3 regions of the Paenibacillus sp. FSL K6-1096 genome follow, and region 1 is predicted to be linked to each of the others. Evidence: riboswitches for the same ligand, from Rfam matches in the RefSeq annotation. Region 1 holds a riboswitch; each other region holds the start of a gene.

Region 1 (5,331 bases):
CCAGTACCGGGGTGATGTCGTTCATCTGGATCAGGCTGCCCAGCGCGAAGGCGCCTCCGACACTGATGGCCACGCCCAGCAGCGCAGTAATCAGCGGCAGACCGGCGGCCACCACCGAGCCCAGCGTCATGAATAATACGATGGCGGCGACGGCAACTCCGATAGCTTCGGTGGAGCCGATGGCCGGAATGCTTTTGAGCGAATCGCTTGGAATCGCTGTAATCCCGGAGCCGGACTGTTCGACCTCGGTCACTGTGTCGATGATATCATCCGGCACATTGGAGGGCAGCGAGGTCTGCTGCACGGTGAACTGGAACTGGAACAAGGCAATATTGCCGTCCGCCGACAGCATTACGCCGGGAACAGGCATGCCGTCAGCCATCAGCGGGCCGAACGGGACCGCTTGGGCCGCGGCAGCGCCTTGGCCTGCGGCGGCAGCGGAAGGATCGGCGGCAGCACCTTGGCCTGCGGCGGCAGCAGAAGGATCGGTAGCGCCTTGACCAGCCGCAGCAGCTGCTTGGGCAGCCAGCTCAGCAGGGTTGATGACATACTCCATGCTGTACACATCATTGATCGCCTTCAGCAGCAACGCAGCGCGCTCCGGCGTGTCCAGCCGTTCGCCTTCAGGTGCAGTGAAGGCTACACTTGCCTGACCTCCGGCCGCAGCGGGCAGCTCTTTGGACAGCTTATCCAGCACTTTTTGCGACTCGGTGCCTTCAATTTTCATCTCGGAGCTGGACTGAATGCCGTTCACTCCGATAAGGGTGCCGATCACACCGAGTATGACGATCCAGACAGCAATGAACATCCAGGGCCTGGCATAAGCCGATTTGCCTAAACGGTATAGAAAAGTAGACATGAATGGTTTCTCCTCTGTATCTCTAAATTTAGAAGCCGTTGCGTAAGTAAGCGAACATCGAATTCAAATATTGGTCAAACGGCATAGCTTCGGAGTCTGCACTCAGCTGCTCGCCCGGCAGCATCACATTCAGCCGTCCGTCCAGAATGGGCACGAAGGCCCCGTAGACGGCACCGGCCAGCAGGTGGGTATATCCATCGGCATACCGTCCATGGGTGAACTGCTCCAGCGTCTCCTGGGCGGTGATCTGCAAATGCCGGAAGACATTGAGAATGTAAGGCTCCAGGGACGGATGCTGATGCGCCAGGGAGACGAACTGCCGCAGCTTATGCAGGAACTCCGAGGTGAATTGGAGTTTCAGCAGATTGTACAGGACATCGAGCGGCGTAGCATCCGGCGGCTGAGCGGCCAGCGTGTGATCCGCCTCTTCTTTCTCTTTGGCTGCAATATTGCCAATGAAATAAGCGGCGACCGCCTCCTCCTTGCAAGAGAAGTAATTGGCAAAGGTCCGCCGGGAATAACCGGCCTTCTGCACCACATCGTCCACAATGAAGCCGTCCATGCCGTGCTCAAGCGCAAGCTCAAAGGCGGCGGTGGACAAGGCGTAGGCGGTGGCCTCCTTTTTTTTGTCCCGCAGGTTCAGTTTGGAATTCAAGCTTCCTGTTTCCTCCTTTCTGCTGCTATTGCGCTGAATAGCATGGGTTGAATAGTAATAGCTATAGGTTATATTATTGCCCAAAGGGCAATGTTGCACAATGAGCATCTAGTGACGGAAATGTGAATATTTCAAATTTTACGAATAAACCCGCTTTCGCAAAAAGGCGCAAGAACGAGCAAATCCCCGGCCGCATAAGAGCGCAGCGCAAGAATGCGCCTTCATTCGTATAGGGACGGCGGGTTTGGCTTCTTTTGCCAACTGCCGCGTTTTACTTTGCCGGGCCGCAGGCGTAAGATTCAATCATCAACCGAATGACATAACACTGTTCTCACAGGCGGCTGAATTCCGTTACGGGAACGGGGGAACCAACGGGTGAAGCGGCGGAAGTGATGCTGCTGCACTCTGGGGTGAATCCTTACTGCGTGCTGCTATGACACCGGTAAGGTAGGGCAATCTCGCTGCCCGAATCCGTCAGCTAACCCCGTAAGCCTCGAAGAGAGAGGATGAGCGCCATGATCGATTAACCGACCACGGAGAGCCCTGTTGCTGCTGTGGTCTTTTTGCTGTACGGGTAAGGGAGGAAGCCCTCAGGTTGCGCTTGAAGTGGCTGGGGGGAAGGAGCCGGAAGTTTACTGGGGGCGAAGAGTGGACGGGAGTTAGAGTTAATGAAGAGCACTAGTGCACCCGAACCACCTTGCGCCTCCGCTCCCATCTAACCAAGCAGTCCTGCTTGGAAACCCAGGCGGATTAGTAACGGCGATAGTAATACAACATCTTATAACAACAATAATTAATCACTTGACTCATCACCACAATCCACTGAAAGGAGGGGATTACCATCGCTACTGTATTCATCGTCTGCTTCTGGGCGGGGCTGGTGCTCCTGCTCAGCGGCAGTATTCACGGGCATGGCCTGGCGGGACATATCCATGCGGGTGGCAGTGATGCCGGAGGGCCGGGGGTACTGCCGATTCTGCCGCTGATGGTGTCGGTCACCGTCTGGGGCGGCACGGGTTACATGCTGACAAAATTCAGCGGGATGCAATTGCTGCCAGTGGTGCTGGTCTGCACCGTGATTGCCCTGCTGCCGGGCATTCTGCTCTATACGGTGCTGGCCCGGATCATGACCCGGTACGACAGCAGCATGAGTGAATGGGAGTATGACCCGGCCGGTCAGCTCGGATATATTAGCATCGCCGCAGCGGACGGAGCCGTCGGGGAGATGAAATATGTGCTGCTCGGCACCATGCGCTCCATCGGCGTAAGGGCTGAACCCGGACAGGAGCTGAACCGGGGCGACCGGGTGATTATTGTGCGGGTGGAGAAGGGGCTTGCAGCGGTAACGCTTTTTGAACGGGAAATGGGACAAATTGAATAGGGAGTGTCGGAGCTAATGTTAATTCTCTATGTTACTGGAGCAATCGTTGTAGTGATTCTGCTGGTCCTGTCCAGCATCGTGACCGCGTATAAGAAGGTACCGCCCAACCAGGCAATGATCGTATACGGCCTCGGCGGCAAAAGAGTGGTGCAAGGCGGCGGGACCTTCGTCATCCCCGGCTTTCAGAACAATAAGACCATCTCGATGATGCTGATGAGCTTCGATGTCATTCCGGCGCAGGCCATGTTCTCCCGGCAGGGCATCAAGCTCAACCTGGAGGCCGTCGCCCAGATTAAGATCAAAAGCGATCCCACCGCAATCCTGACCGCCAGCGAGCAGTTCATTGACCGGCCGGAGGAGGACCGCGAGACGATTATCCTGCATTCGGTGGAAGGCCATCTGCGCGGACTGATCGGCCAGCTGTCGGTCGAATCGATTCTGAAGACCCCGGATGAGATCAACAGCAAGATGCGGGAGACCTGCTCAGAGGACCTCGACAAAATGGGGCTGGAGGTCGTCAGCTTCACCATCAAAAAGATTACCGATGACAAAGGGTACATCGACAATATGGGGGTACCCGAGATTGAACGTATCCGCCGTGATGCCAGCATTGCCAAAGCGGAGGCAGAGCGCGACATCCAGATCAAGCAGGCTGAGGCGGAGAAGGAATCCTCGATTGCCAAAGCCAATGCCCACCAGGCGACGATAGAAGCGGGAACGGCAGCCCGTGCGAAGGAATCCCTGTTCGAGAAGGAGCTGAATATTAAGCAGGCCGACTTCAAGCTGGAGACCGAAGTGAAGAAGGCGCAGGCGGATCTGGCTTACGAACTGCAACAGAACAAGATCAAGCAATCGCTGGTCACCGAGCAGGTCAAAATCACCCAAATGGAAGCCGAAGCCAACCGGACGGTCCGCGAGATTGAAGTTGAGCTGAAGCAGAAGGAGCTGGAGGCGACAGTGATCAAGCCGGCTCAGGCGGAGAATCAGGCGACCATTATGAGAGCGGAAGCCGCCAAGCAGCGGCAGATTCTGGAGGCGGAAGCTGAAGCGGCCACGACGACCAAGCGCGGGCTGGCAACGGCGGAAGCAGAGCTGGCGAAAGGGAAGGCGAATGCGGAGATCGTTCAGCTCGCCGGGGCAGCCGAAGCAGGAGCTTTGCAGAAGAAAGCGGAGGCCTACAAGCAGTTCACGCAAGCGGCGCTGACCGTGGAATTCCTGAAGATTCTGCCGGAGCTGGCCGACAAGATCGCCTCCCCGCTGGCCAAGGTCGACAAGATCACGGTCATCTCCCAGGACGGCGCTTCTTCAGGCGTGAACAAGATTACGGGTGATATCGCCAAAATTATGGCCCAGGTTCCAGAGCTGACCCAGACACTTACCGGCATGAACGTGACTGAGGCGCTCAGCGGACTGCTTGGCCGGGATAAGGAGCAAGGGTAGGACTTGAGAGTTTAAGAACCTTCAGCCAATGAGGGTTCTTTGCCGTTTCTGCCCGTGAATCTTAGATTGACGAACGAAGGAAGGGAGTGGTAATATAAAAAACACAAAAAACCAAAAAACCAAAAAACCAAAAAACAAAAATTCTCGAGGTGCATCTATGCCACTTACAAAACGACGGCTGCAATTATTGGGGCAGCTGGTTGAACTGTATCAGCGCACCAGCCTGCCGATTCATTATGAGACGTTGGCCCGTTCACTCGGAGTCAGTAAATGGACGGCTTATGATATGCTGAAGGAAATCGAAAAGCTCGGGTTTGTAACCCGCAGCTATGAAGTGAACTCCAAGGACACCGGACGTTCTCAGGTAGTGTTTGCTCCAACCGTCAAGGCGTCCGACCTGTTCAAACAAAATTTGAGCGATTCCTTAAATCCGGCGGACTGGGAGCAGACGGTGGCCCATATCCGCAATCTGCTCCAAAGCGTAAAGAATGGCAATGTTAACGACCTGATTCAAAGAATGATGAACGAAATTCCTTCCAAGTCATCCAGCATTGAATTCTGCGGCTATATTCTCGGACTGCTGCTGGTCTATGTGAAGAAGCTGGGCGGTAGAACTGAAATGCTGATCCGTCTTGTGGTCTCCAAAACACCGAAGAGAGAGAACGGAATGCTGATGTTTGTCGGAACGGTTCTCGGGACGGTTATTCAAGCCATCAATGACGAGCTTGGGGACGAATTCACAGAGCTGGTATCCGAATTTCTCCGCATCATGGATCAGCTGTCGAGTCAAGACCAACAACGCTTGTTGGATCTGCTGCACGAAGCTTTAGCTTGACAAAGCTTCTGCTTTTTGAGTTTTTGGGTCTTTTGTGACTTATTAAAATAAATCCGGATGGAAGTGGAGTGCCATATGGGGAGAACAGGACTTGCATTGGGCGGCGGAGCCGTCAGGGGGCTGGCGCATCTGGGCGTATTGAAGGCTTTTGAGAGACATGG
Region 2 (5,331 bases), 2.3 Mb from region 1:
CCACGATATTCTCAAGCGGCAGCTTCTCCTCCAGGAGCTTCATCAGGATCGGTGTTGTCACGTAATACGGCAGATTGGCTACGACGCTGACCCGGTCCCTGCCGGCGAAATCCTCAGCGAACAGCTCCTGCAGATTCACCTGCAGCACATCGTCGTTGCGGATCTTCACATGGGGGTAAATAGACAGCACATCCTTCAGGATCGGAATCAGCCTGCGGTCGATCTCCACCGCTGTCACCGCTCCGGCTGTCATCGCCAGCTTCTCGGTCAGCGCGCCGATCCCCGGTCCGATCTCAAGCGCACCCGCCGCCTTGTCCAGGCCGGCGGCGTCCACGATTTTCTCCAGAATGTTCTGATCGATCAGGAAGTTCTGGCCCAGGCTTTTTTTGAACGAGAATCCGTAGCGCGCAATGATCGCTTTGGTTCTGGTCGGGGATGAGATATGGTCAATGCCGCTCATGAAGTGATGCCTCCCTCGTCAATTTGGGCGACTGCCCGCGCGAACTCCTCGCGTGTGATGCCGAACATCGCCAGACGTTTATATAGCTGCTTGCCGTTGCAGTACCCGATGCCCAGCAGATTGCCAAGCTGCATTCTCCGCTCGGCCGCGCGGGGATGCACCATCAGGCCGGCAGCCATTAGCTCGTCCATTCCGATTACGGCCGGAGCGCCCTCAAAGGAGGTATGGACATGCTCCAGCGCATGGCGGATCGCTTCAGGCGAGGCATTCTCCACGCCAATATCCCCCTTGCGGGTTGCGTCCTTCTCCGGGATGAAGGCGTGCTTGCAGCCGGGCACCTTGGAGGAGACGATTTTGCGGATACGCTCCCCGGCATGGTCAGGGTCCGTGAGAATGATGACGCCTCTGCGCTCCATAGCCAGCGCTATCTTGGCAATGACCTTACGGTCCACGGCGGAGCCGCCGGTTTCGATCGTGTCGGCCTCTACCGCGCGCTTCACGGCCACAGTGTCGCTTTTGCCTTCCACAACAATTAATTCCTTGATCATCGATAAGTTGACTCCTTACTCCAGAACGCAAAAAGAAGAGGATTCGCTCCCCTTCTTTTTGGCTAAAGAATGTATAAGTGATGAGCGGCAGCTCTCAAGCTTCGTAAGTGCTTCCCTCACTATATCCTATATACCGCTAATTTGCAAAAGTCCCGCGTTAATTCAGCTCCGGCTTCACCGGTCCGATGACATAGAGGGTCCGTGACTTCCGGCCGAAATTACGCGCATGGCTCAGTGAATCGTAATAGACATCCACCTTATTGCCTTTGATGGCACCGCCGGTATCCTCTGCGCGGCGGAATCCTAATCCTTCAATGTACACCCACCAGCCAATCGGAATTACATTCGGATCAACAGCGATAGTACGCCCTTCTGTCACACGTGTGCCTGAGGCGGTACGGGTTCCAATACCCGGCTCCTGCGAGGAATACGCCGTCATGGATACATTTTTGATCATGCGCTTATACTCAAAATTCACGCCTGCCTTGCTCGTTACCTTGTTCGCCTTAGCGCTGACTTTGGATGATTTGGAGGTTGCTTCGGGTTTGGAAGTTGTGGCCACAACAACGGGCTTAGGAAGAGGCTTGGTGCCCACGGCAATCACCTTGTCTTTGGTGACTGTGTGTACTTCCTTGCCGATCATGCGCATGGATGCCAGCTCGCCATCGTGATAGACCTTCTCGATGTGCTGGATCATTACGCCCGGCTTGCCTGCCTGTGCTACCCGAACGGTTCCCTTGGTTAATGAGGGGTCTGCTGTCTTGATGACCCGGAACGGCAGGTTGGTGGTCCGCTGGACGACCTGCTTGTTAACCCGGACAATCTTGACTTTCATATCGGCAGATACTGCGGTGTCTTTCGAAGGGTAAATCTTGTCTAAGCCTTCCAGGCTATAGCCCAGCTTGCCGATTGCCTGACCAATAGTATCCTCGGTCGTGAATAATACCTTTGTCTTTCCGTCCGCCGTAAGGATGAACCTCTGTGCGGTGTTAATAACGACACGGTCGCCGTCTTTTATCTCATCACTAAGGGCAAAAGATAATTCATCATGCTCCTGGAGCGATATCTGTTCTTTGGCCAGTACATCACTGAGCAGCGCCTCGCGCGTCTCCAGCGTCTGTACCCGTCCGTCTATGACTAGAGTAATTTCCTTTTTGCTCTGACCGTGTACGTACAGCAGAATGAACAGTGCGATCACAAGGGATAACACACCGGCAAGCAATAATACCCGGGGGTTGACTTGCTTCCACCGTAATGCGAAAGACCTGCTGGATGATTGCGAATCATGGGATACCTCTGGTTGGAATACGCCCACTCTCTCCATCCTCCTTACATAGCCCCGTCGTCCAAGTATATCAAGGTGACTGAATCACTTCTGACGAAACTAAGTTTGAGATTACAACAGGATACGCCCGCATTGCTTCAGCGTCTCCTGCTCATGGATCGCCTCTCGGCATGGTGACTCCCGGATCTGTTATATAACAGTATGCCGGGATCATCCGCAATATTCAAAACAAAAAAGCCAAGAAAGAGTTCACAGAGGACTCTTTCGTGGCTTCTCCGGTGTCGAATACAGGCGGCTATGCACGAGGTTTCCTCTCTTACTTACGCTTACGGGGTTAGCTGTCGGGTTCGGGCATAAGAGAGATGCCCTATCTTAGGTCACCCGCTCACGGCGGTTGCCCTTAAATTCACCCCAAAGACCACGTAAAGAAATCAAATAATTGTCTGCGGCAATTCTGTGCTGTGCTAGGTACGTTCATGCGGCAGAGCAATTATCGGTTCCCCCGTTCTCCATACGGAGATTAAGCGAGACGATCCATGAATAAGTGGCTGTCACTGAAACAACAGCTCACTGCACTGAAAAGATGATATCCTGTTTTGATGCATGTTGTAAAGGACGATTCAACCACGTTTACGTAAAAAAATCATTAAAATATTGTAATATCCGGCTGTTTTTCGATTAAAAAAGTTCAATATATCGGCTATACTTCATTTTTGACCGCTTTTACTCGCTTTTTCAGACTATCCCAAATCGTTCCAGTGCGTTCGCATACGTAATTTCCGCCAATTCCTGTAATTCCAAGCCTTTTATTTCCGCTGCTGCCTCGGCGACCAATCTCACATGAGCGGACTCATTTCGCTTGCCCCGGAACGGGTGTGGTGTCAGGTATGGCGAGTCCGTTTCGATCAGGAGCCGGTCCAGCGGAGTCTGGGCAAGCACCTCTTTGGGCACCCTGGCGTTCTTGAAGGTGATAGGCCCCCCGAAGGACAAATGGAACCCGAGATCCAGACACATTTTGGCAGTCTCCCAGCTCCCGGAGAAGGAATGCATCACGCCTCCCACCTCACTGGCCTTCTCCTCGCGGAGAATGCGGACAACATCCTCATGGGCATCCCGGTTATGAATGCTGATCGGCATCTTCAGCTCACGGGCCAGGCCAATCTGCTTGCGGAATACTTCATGCTGCACATCCTTCGGAGAGGTATCCCAATAGTAATCCAGCCCGATCTCGCCGATGGCAACGACCTTGGGATGGGCGCACAGGGAAGCAATCCATTCGAGGTCCCCGTCCTTCATAGTGACCGCATCCTGGGGATGCCAGCCCACCGCTGCATAAATATAATCATATTGCTCAGCAAGCTGCATCGTGGTCGGAATCGTCTCGCGGTTGAAGCCGATATTGATCATTTTGCTGACTCCGGAGGCATGGGCGCGGGCAATCACCTCTTCGCGGTCTTCGTCGAATTGCGGCGCATCCAGATGGGTATGTGTGTCGAATAACTGCATGAATGAACATCCTTTCTGCCTTAATTTCTATAGTATAGGGTCAAGCTTAAGCGGTTACCTGGCGAAAATTTCTGCTATCCTTGCCGGCAGCTGCGGAAGGGCTTTCTGTACCTTATCCTGCGGAAAATAAAGATGGTACCGCCCCCGGTGTATTCCGCTGATCGAGCGGACAATATCCGAGACCTCAGAGATTTCCCTCAGCCGCTCATGCCGGTCCAGCAGCAGGATCTGTTTGCTGTCGAATCCGTCTCCCGGACGGAACACATCATAAGGCAGATCGGTGGGATAATCAATCTCCAGATCATAATCGGCACGCAGCCCGGCCGCTGAGAAGCTGCGGCGGATTTCGTCAATCGTCTCGGAATCGAGATGCTCCGTCTCTACATATTTATACAGCCTGCGGTGAATAAACCGGCTGCACAGATCGCTCAGCACCGGGTCGTCCTCCAGCGTCCACTGCATGAAGGCCGTCTGCATCAGCGCCTCATCCAGCAGCAGGTACTGGGCCACCGACACCTCTCCGCTGAACAAATCGCTTAATGGCTCAATCATGAACCGGAAGGCATGTCCCTCCAGCACCAGCTCCTTGGCTCTGCGGAGAATCTGCCGGAGAATAATCTCCGAGCTGCGGGTCACCGGGTGGAAATAGACCTGCCAATACATCTGATAACGGGACATCAGATAATCCTCGATAGCGTGCATTCCTGATTCCTTGACCACCACCCGGCCGTCATACGGACGCAGCATCCGCAGAATCCGGTCGATGTCGATCGTTCCGTAATTCACCCCTGTATAGTACGCATCCCGCAGCAGATAATCCATCCGGTCGGCATCCAGCGGTCCCGACACCAAATTGACAACAATTTCGTGCTCATAGGTTTTGGCAATGACCGAAGCCACCTTGGCGGGGAAATCATCTGCCACATCGCGCAAGATGGCCGTAATTTCGGTATCCTCCAGAATAATCCGCCGGGTCCAGTCCTCATGATCCATTTCAAAAGCTTCTTCTATAGAATGGGAGAACGGGCCATGTCCCAGATCATGCAGCAGCGCGGCGCACAGCGTAAGCAGTCTTTCTTCAGGCATCCAGTCCTTGTAGCCGCTCCGTTCGAATTGGGAGATGATTCTGCGGGTAATCTCATACACGCCAAGCGAATGGGAGAACCGGCTGTGCTCTGCGCCATGGAAGGTCAGATAAGAGGTGCCAAGCTGCCTTATGCGCCGCAGACGCTGGAATTCCGGGGTGTTAATCAGTCTCCAAATAATGGTGTCCTGCACGTGAATATAGTTGTGAACCGGGTCCTTAAATACTTTCTCTTCAGACAAAGGCTGCCTCATGAGCTCAACTCCTTTTCTTGTTTTATAAGAAATAGTGTCATATAATGTCGAAAGTTGACGATTATTGTACTGACAAATCGACAAAAGACTTTTACTGCTCTTTGTAAAGAAAATGCTTGTTCCCCAGCGGAATAAAAGTTTTCGCAAAAGATTCCTTAAAATTAACCTCAAAAAAGGTTGACTGTTTTGGGAAT
Region 3 (5,331 bases), 2.3 Mb from region 1:
CGTATTTCGTCCTTGAAGCGCGGGAGAACACACTGCTCGTAACCAAATCACGTATATTCTTATTTATCGACAGCATTCCGTTTTTTGTGAAGTGATTTTTTCGGCTATAATGGATAAGGTAAGGTATTATTCATTAGCGGAGAAAACGGAGTGATTGATGTGGGAGTTAAGCATGGCAGAGATTACAGTGAGATTCTGGTTGATCTGACAGGAGCCGTCGGACGGATTTCGGACGGATACATTTTTTTTGAGATGGACCCTGAGGAATGGGAGCACCTGCCGGAGGAATCGAAGCTGGAGGTGTGGGAGGCGCTTGCGGAGGATCTGTTCTATGCGCTGGGCAATGAGCCGGTCATCCAGGTGGGCAGCGGGGTTGTGATGTACGACAAAGACACCCACCGTATTAATATTCTGCTTGGTGATGAGGATCTGGCTTCCGTTCTGCTGGTGTAAGCCATCCGGCAATTAGCCCCGCGGTTTGTCCCCGGGATCAGCCCATGTTAAAATTGGGAGGAAGTAATATTTGCCGGGAATCAGGAATACATTTAATCAAAAAAATCTTTGGCCTGGCACATCCCTTGGACTTTCAGAAGCTGAGGGATGTTTTATTTAAGGAGAGAGTGCAGTACTGTACAGTTAACTTAGCAAGGGAGGAAGCACATTGCAATTTACAGAGGAAGAGCTGCAGGAAGAGGTCGGCAAGCTGGAGGGCTGGAGGCTGGAGAAGGAGAGCCTGGTGCGCAAGTACATGTTCAGTGAATACATGAAGGGAATCGCTTTTGTGGATGAGGTGGCTGCCATCTCGGAAGCATTCGATCATCATCCGCACATCACCATTGATTACAAGACCGTTATTCTGCGCCTGGCTGCAGATGCGGAGAAGCTGGATATCCGCCAGGCCCATCAATTTAATGAGGCCTTTGAGAAGAACCGTTAGGGAGACAGTATCTATAGATATGGAAATGACAGGTGAGCCTGAATCATAAAAATGCCCGCTCCAGGAGAGAATTCTCTGGCAGCGGGCATTTCACATTGAATAGTAGACGTATTATTTCTTCTCGGCCAGCCATAACGCAATGTTGGCAATTTCTTCAGGGGCCAGCTTGTCTTTGAAAGGAGGCATTTGCCCGCGTCCCTTGGTGACAATCGTGAAGATCTGTGCTGCATCGTGCTTGCCGCCTTCCTGCTGCAGGCTGGGGCCTACACCGCCCTGAAGCTGGTCACCGTGGCAGGAGATACAGCTGGCCTGCACGGTAGCCTCTGCACTGGCAGCATCCAGCACCACCTCAGGCATCGTTGGTTTATTCTCTTCGGCCACCTCGGACTTGCCGGGTAAGGTAAACATTAAGATCACTGCAAAGGCGCAGGCGGCAAAAAACAAACCGCTCATGATCCATTTCTGCATCTGCATCCGTCCCTCCCTGTAAGCTGCTTCTTCCATTATAGCGGATGGTGAAGCGTTATCATAGTATTTGTGTCAAAAAAACGAACGGAAAACCCCTGCTTTTTTGCACATAACCATGCCTCGGGTGTTATTTGTCATAGACCATGCAATAAAACGGCTTATTGCCGGTAGGCGTTCTGCGTTCATACGTATCGGTTATGGTGAACCCGCTCTTCTGGTAAGCGCGGATAGCGCGCTGATTCCAGGTCAACACCTCCAGATCGATCTCCCGCTCCGGGTAACGGGCCAGTGCAGCCTGCACGATAGCCTTCATGAACTGCTGCCCCAGGCCATTGCCGCACAGGTCCGGCCGCATCCCCACGCCGAGCCTGACTACACCCTCCATGGGGAACAGCTGGGCGAACCCGCACAGAATGCCTTGTCCGTCCACCACAGAAACATATTGCTCGCTGCGCAGCTGCGGGTCCCCGAATTCCACGCCTAGTGCCTGCATCTGCTCCCAGGACATCCAGCCGTATATATTGTAAGGCGGGCTATATTCCCACTTGCAGATCTCTTCGGCATGAAGCGATTCCATCGGTACTACATAAAAGGTTAGCGGAGAACGAATCATAGGCCAGTCTCCTCTCGTTAAATGCTCTTGTTAACTATATATACATCATACGCCTGATTCCGCGCAAATTCCTTGCCGGGAGGCGGAAACTTGACAAATGCGAAAAAATATTTTCTGAAATGCCGGAAAGGGTGTTTGGCCAATTCTGAGACGGGTAAGTAGGGAGTAAGAAAGAAAAAGCTCTTCCCCAAAGATGTGTTATCATCCTGGAAAAGAGCCTATGCATTAGCAATATGAAGTCTATTGTACGTCGTCGTTGTCCTGGGAATCCGTCGCTACCGTCTTGTAAGCGTCTGTGCTCATAATGCGCTTGGCACCGATATAACGGTTGACATAATAGCTGTCGCTAAGCGAACTGATGGTAACCCCGCGGGAAGAAGAAGCATGTGCGAAATCGCCGTCACCGACATAAATGCCGACATGGGAGACGCCTCTGCCATTGGTATTGAAGAATACAAGATCGCCTGCTCTTAGCTCATCACGGGATACGGCTGAGCCCATCTGGTATTGGGAACCCGATTGGTGCGGCAGATTAATGCCGATCTTATCAAAAACATACATGGTGAATCCGGAGCAATCAAAGCCATTGGTGGTAGTACCGCCGGATACGTATTTGGTTCCGATGGCCTTGTCGATCACCTTATCCATCTTGGAATCCGCGAAAGCGCTTCCTGCCCCGATTGTGAAGATAATGGATAAGCTCAGTACTGCGGCTGCTAGCTTCTTCTTCAAAAGTAAATACCCCTTCCGATGCCTACGAGGTTAGCTTAAGGGTTCGGTTGAAGGTCCCCTATGACCCCTCTTAGAATAGGAGGTCAATTCACCCAAAACTGGTTCCCCCGTTTCCCTAATTCATTAGGGAACTCGGCACGACTGTTGATTAGGATTAGCTATTTATCCGATTCATGACAAAAACTTGATTAAAAGTCACTCAATAATTACAAAAATGTTACTAAAAGCTCACTGCGATAATTGTAGCAAAGACTGCAGAGATTGGCAATCACTAATAACATATTAATGCATCTTTTTTGTGTTTTTTAGAGTTATAGCCCATCGTTAGGACAAATATCTATGCGTACAGCCAGTTTTATATGTTTTTTTCTTTTGGTTTTCCATAAAATGCTGTTTCAAGATCGGAAATCCGGTGTAAAAGGTAGAATAAGGTAAAGGAAAAACCCGGAAATGATTACGGCAATAATCAAATTCCGGGCTTCTATAAGTTACATTTGGATGTTAGAGGTTAACAGTTGCGGGGTTTGATTCAAACGTTCAGCTCAATCGTACGCGACAGCCTGGTAGGCTGTGGTGCTCATTACCCGTTTGGCGCCAACGTAGCGGTTGGCCCAGTAGGACTGGCTCATTGAAGTGATAGTGACTCCGCGTGAACTGGAAGACTGTGCAAACTTACCGTTTCCGACATAAATACCAACATGGGACACTCCGTTGCCCAGGGTATTGAAGAATACGAGATCGCCGGAACGGAGATTGCTCTTGGATACGGCCGTCCCTACTTTGTACTGTGCCTTAGAGGTGCGCGGCAGGGTAAGTCCTACATTCTTGAACACATATTTGGTGAATCCCGAGCAATCAAATCCGCTGGTGGTGGTGCCTCCGGTTTTGTACGACGTTCCAATGGTTTTGGAAATGACTTTATCCATTTTGGAATCGGCGAAGGCGCTGCCCGCCCCAAGTGTGAATACCATCACAAGACCCAGCGCTGCGGCGGTGCATTTCTTCTTGAAGTTCTGAACTCTCAACAGATGTACTCCTTCCAAGGCCTGCGGGGTTAGCTTAAGGATTCGGTAGAAGGTTCCCCTATGACCCCTCTAAAGCGAGATCAATTCACCCAAAATATGGTTCCCCCACTTCCCGGTGCAAAGGAATTAGGCGTGTTAGGCACCAGAATAGTGACATATCGACAACGTTACATTTCATGGTTGGCAGAAATTCATGTCATAAAGATTACAACTTTGTTACTAGTACAGCCATCATTGTAACAGAGGATTTTCCGATTTGCAAATGCTTTTACCCATCCGGCTGTCTATGCCCAAAGAAAAAAGAGTCCTGCGCCCTGGGGAAGGGGCGGTGACTCTTTTTAGTATGCCGGATTATCCGGAGTTTATTGTGGAAATGATTTGCTGGACCATAGATGGTACTGTGCAGCGATTCCCCACATGTCAAGCAGGTTAGAGGGCAGCGGGGCTGCCTGGCGCAGCAGCAGTGCGGGCAGGCCGGGATACAGCAGCGCGGACGCACTGCAGATCAGCAGCACGGCGAGACTGCCCGCCCCCATAACGATAGATATACCAATGGAGGGCAGCAGTACCTTGAGGCAAACCAGCAGCGAGGAGAACATCCCGGTACCGGCGGTATATCCGAACTGCATATAGAGCAGGAGCTTGCGGATGATGAAGAGGTAGAGGAGCCAGCCCAGCACATAGGGCACAAGCTTCAGCAGAAGCGGATAATTCATGATGCCGCCAAGCAGCAGCCGGTACATACGCGGAAGCAGCCAATAGAGCGGAAGCAGGGTCAGCACCCACTCGGCAAGGCTGAACAGCAGCACAGGCAGCCCGTACTTTTTCATACCCGGAAAAAAGAACAGCCCCCGCGCCCCGGCGCGCTCCTGATGAAGCTCATGCAGCAGACCTGCCCGGATGAAAGGGGAGAGCAGCAGCCGCAGGACCGTCAGGCCCAGGAGGAGCCACAGCCACCGGAGCACCGCAGGATCGCTCTGCAGGGCCGTATGCCCCTCGATATAATACAGCAGCCTGCCCATTTCGCTGCCGCCGGCGCCCGGGTCAGGGTAGCGGAGCAGCACAGGAACCACGGCGCTTTTAATGAATTTGTACAGGAAATATCCCCAGAACAGCCGGTAGATAAACAGCAGAATCAATATATAGAATTGCTCTTTCATGCTGAGCCAACCGCGGGCTATTGAACTTTTCACCATTCCCTCACCTCACCAGCCAAGAGTTCCGAGCAGAGTTTCCAGCAGTGTCGTCGCACTGAGCGTCCAGCGGGAGAGCGTGCGCTCCTCCAGCCCCGCCATGCGGAAATTGTTAAGATGTCTGCTCTCCAGCAGGACAGAATGCATCGGATCAATCTCAGCGGAGACCAGAGGTGCCTTGTACGCTAACTCGAAGGATGTGGACTTGCCCTCGCCATTCCAGTACTGCTGCACGGTGTACCCGTCGGAGAAGGTGAATTTAACGGGGACATCGGAATATAGCGTGCCTTTGTTGCTTACGTCCACTACCGCCTTGTACCCGGGTGCTTCGCTGCCGCCGGCCTCACTGGCAGAGAGCCTTAT

The links. A riboswitch is a leader RNA that binds a small molecule or an ion and turns the genes downstream of it on or off. The one in region 1 is predicted to bind cyclic di-AMP.
Region 2: linked by a shared signal. The riboswitch ahead of MHI24_RS16570 (3D domain-containing protein) and the one ahead of MHI24_RS06600 (hypothetical protein) in region 1 are both predicted to bind cyclic di-AMP.
Region 3: linked by a shared signal. The riboswitch ahead of MHI24_RS16925 (C40 family peptidase) and the one ahead of MHI24_RS06600 (hypothetical protein) in region 1 are both predicted to bind cyclic di-AMP.

The regions. Positions count from the first base shown of each region.
Region 1 is NZ_CP150274.1:1,459,501-1,464,831, reverse strand. It holds gene MHI24_RS06610 (MMPL family transporter) at 1-859, opposite strand, end outside; gene MHI24_RS06605 (TetR/AcrR family transcriptional regulator) at 888-1,514, opposite strand; cyclic di-AMP (ydaO/yuaA leader) riboswitch at 1,844-2,022, shown strand; gene MHI24_RS06600 (hypothetical protein) at 2,395-2,895, shown strand; gene MHI24_RS06595 (SPFH domain-containing protein) at 2,911-4,335, shown strand; gene MHI24_RS06590 (Lrp/AsnC family transcriptional regulator) at 4,493-5,170, shown strand; gene MHI24_RS06585 (patatin-like phospholipase family protein) at 5,246-5,331, shown strand, end outside.
Region 2 is NZ_CP150274.1:3,716,061-3,721,391, reverse strand. It holds gene rsmA (16S rRNA (adenine(1518)-N(6)/adenine(1519)-N(6))-dimethyltransferase RsmA) at 1-460, opposite strand, end outside; gene rnmV (ribonuclease M5) at 457-1,008, opposite strand; gene MHI24_RS16570 (3D domain-containing protein) at 1,166-2,323, opposite strand; cyclic di-AMP (ydaO/yuaA leader) riboswitch at 2,602-2,830, opposite strand; gene MHI24_RS16565 (TatD family hydrolase) at 3,029-3,799, opposite strand; gene MHI24_RS16560 (HD domain-containing protein) at 3,854-5,137, opposite strand.
Region 3 is NZ_CP150274.1:3,787,978-3,793,308, forward strand. It holds gene MHI24_RS16900 (hypothetical protein) at 160-453, shown strand; gene MHI24_RS16905 (4a-hydroxytetrahydrobiopterin dehydratase) at 662-937, shown strand; gene MHI24_RS16910 (cytochrome c) at 1,049-1,405, opposite strand; gene MHI24_RS16915 (GNAT family protein) at 1,533-2,018, opposite strand; gene MHI24_RS16920 (C40 family peptidase) at 2,259-2,750, opposite strand; cyclic di-AMP (ydaO/yuaA leader) riboswitch at 2,755-2,898, opposite strand; gene MHI24_RS16925 (C40 family peptidase) at 3,293-3,721, opposite strand; cyclic di-AMP (ydaO/yuaA leader) riboswitch at 3,779-3,918, opposite strand; gene MHI24_RS16930 (hypothetical protein) at 4,138-4,971, opposite strand; gene MHI24_RS16935 (M1 family metallopeptidase) at 4,981-5,331, opposite strand, start outside.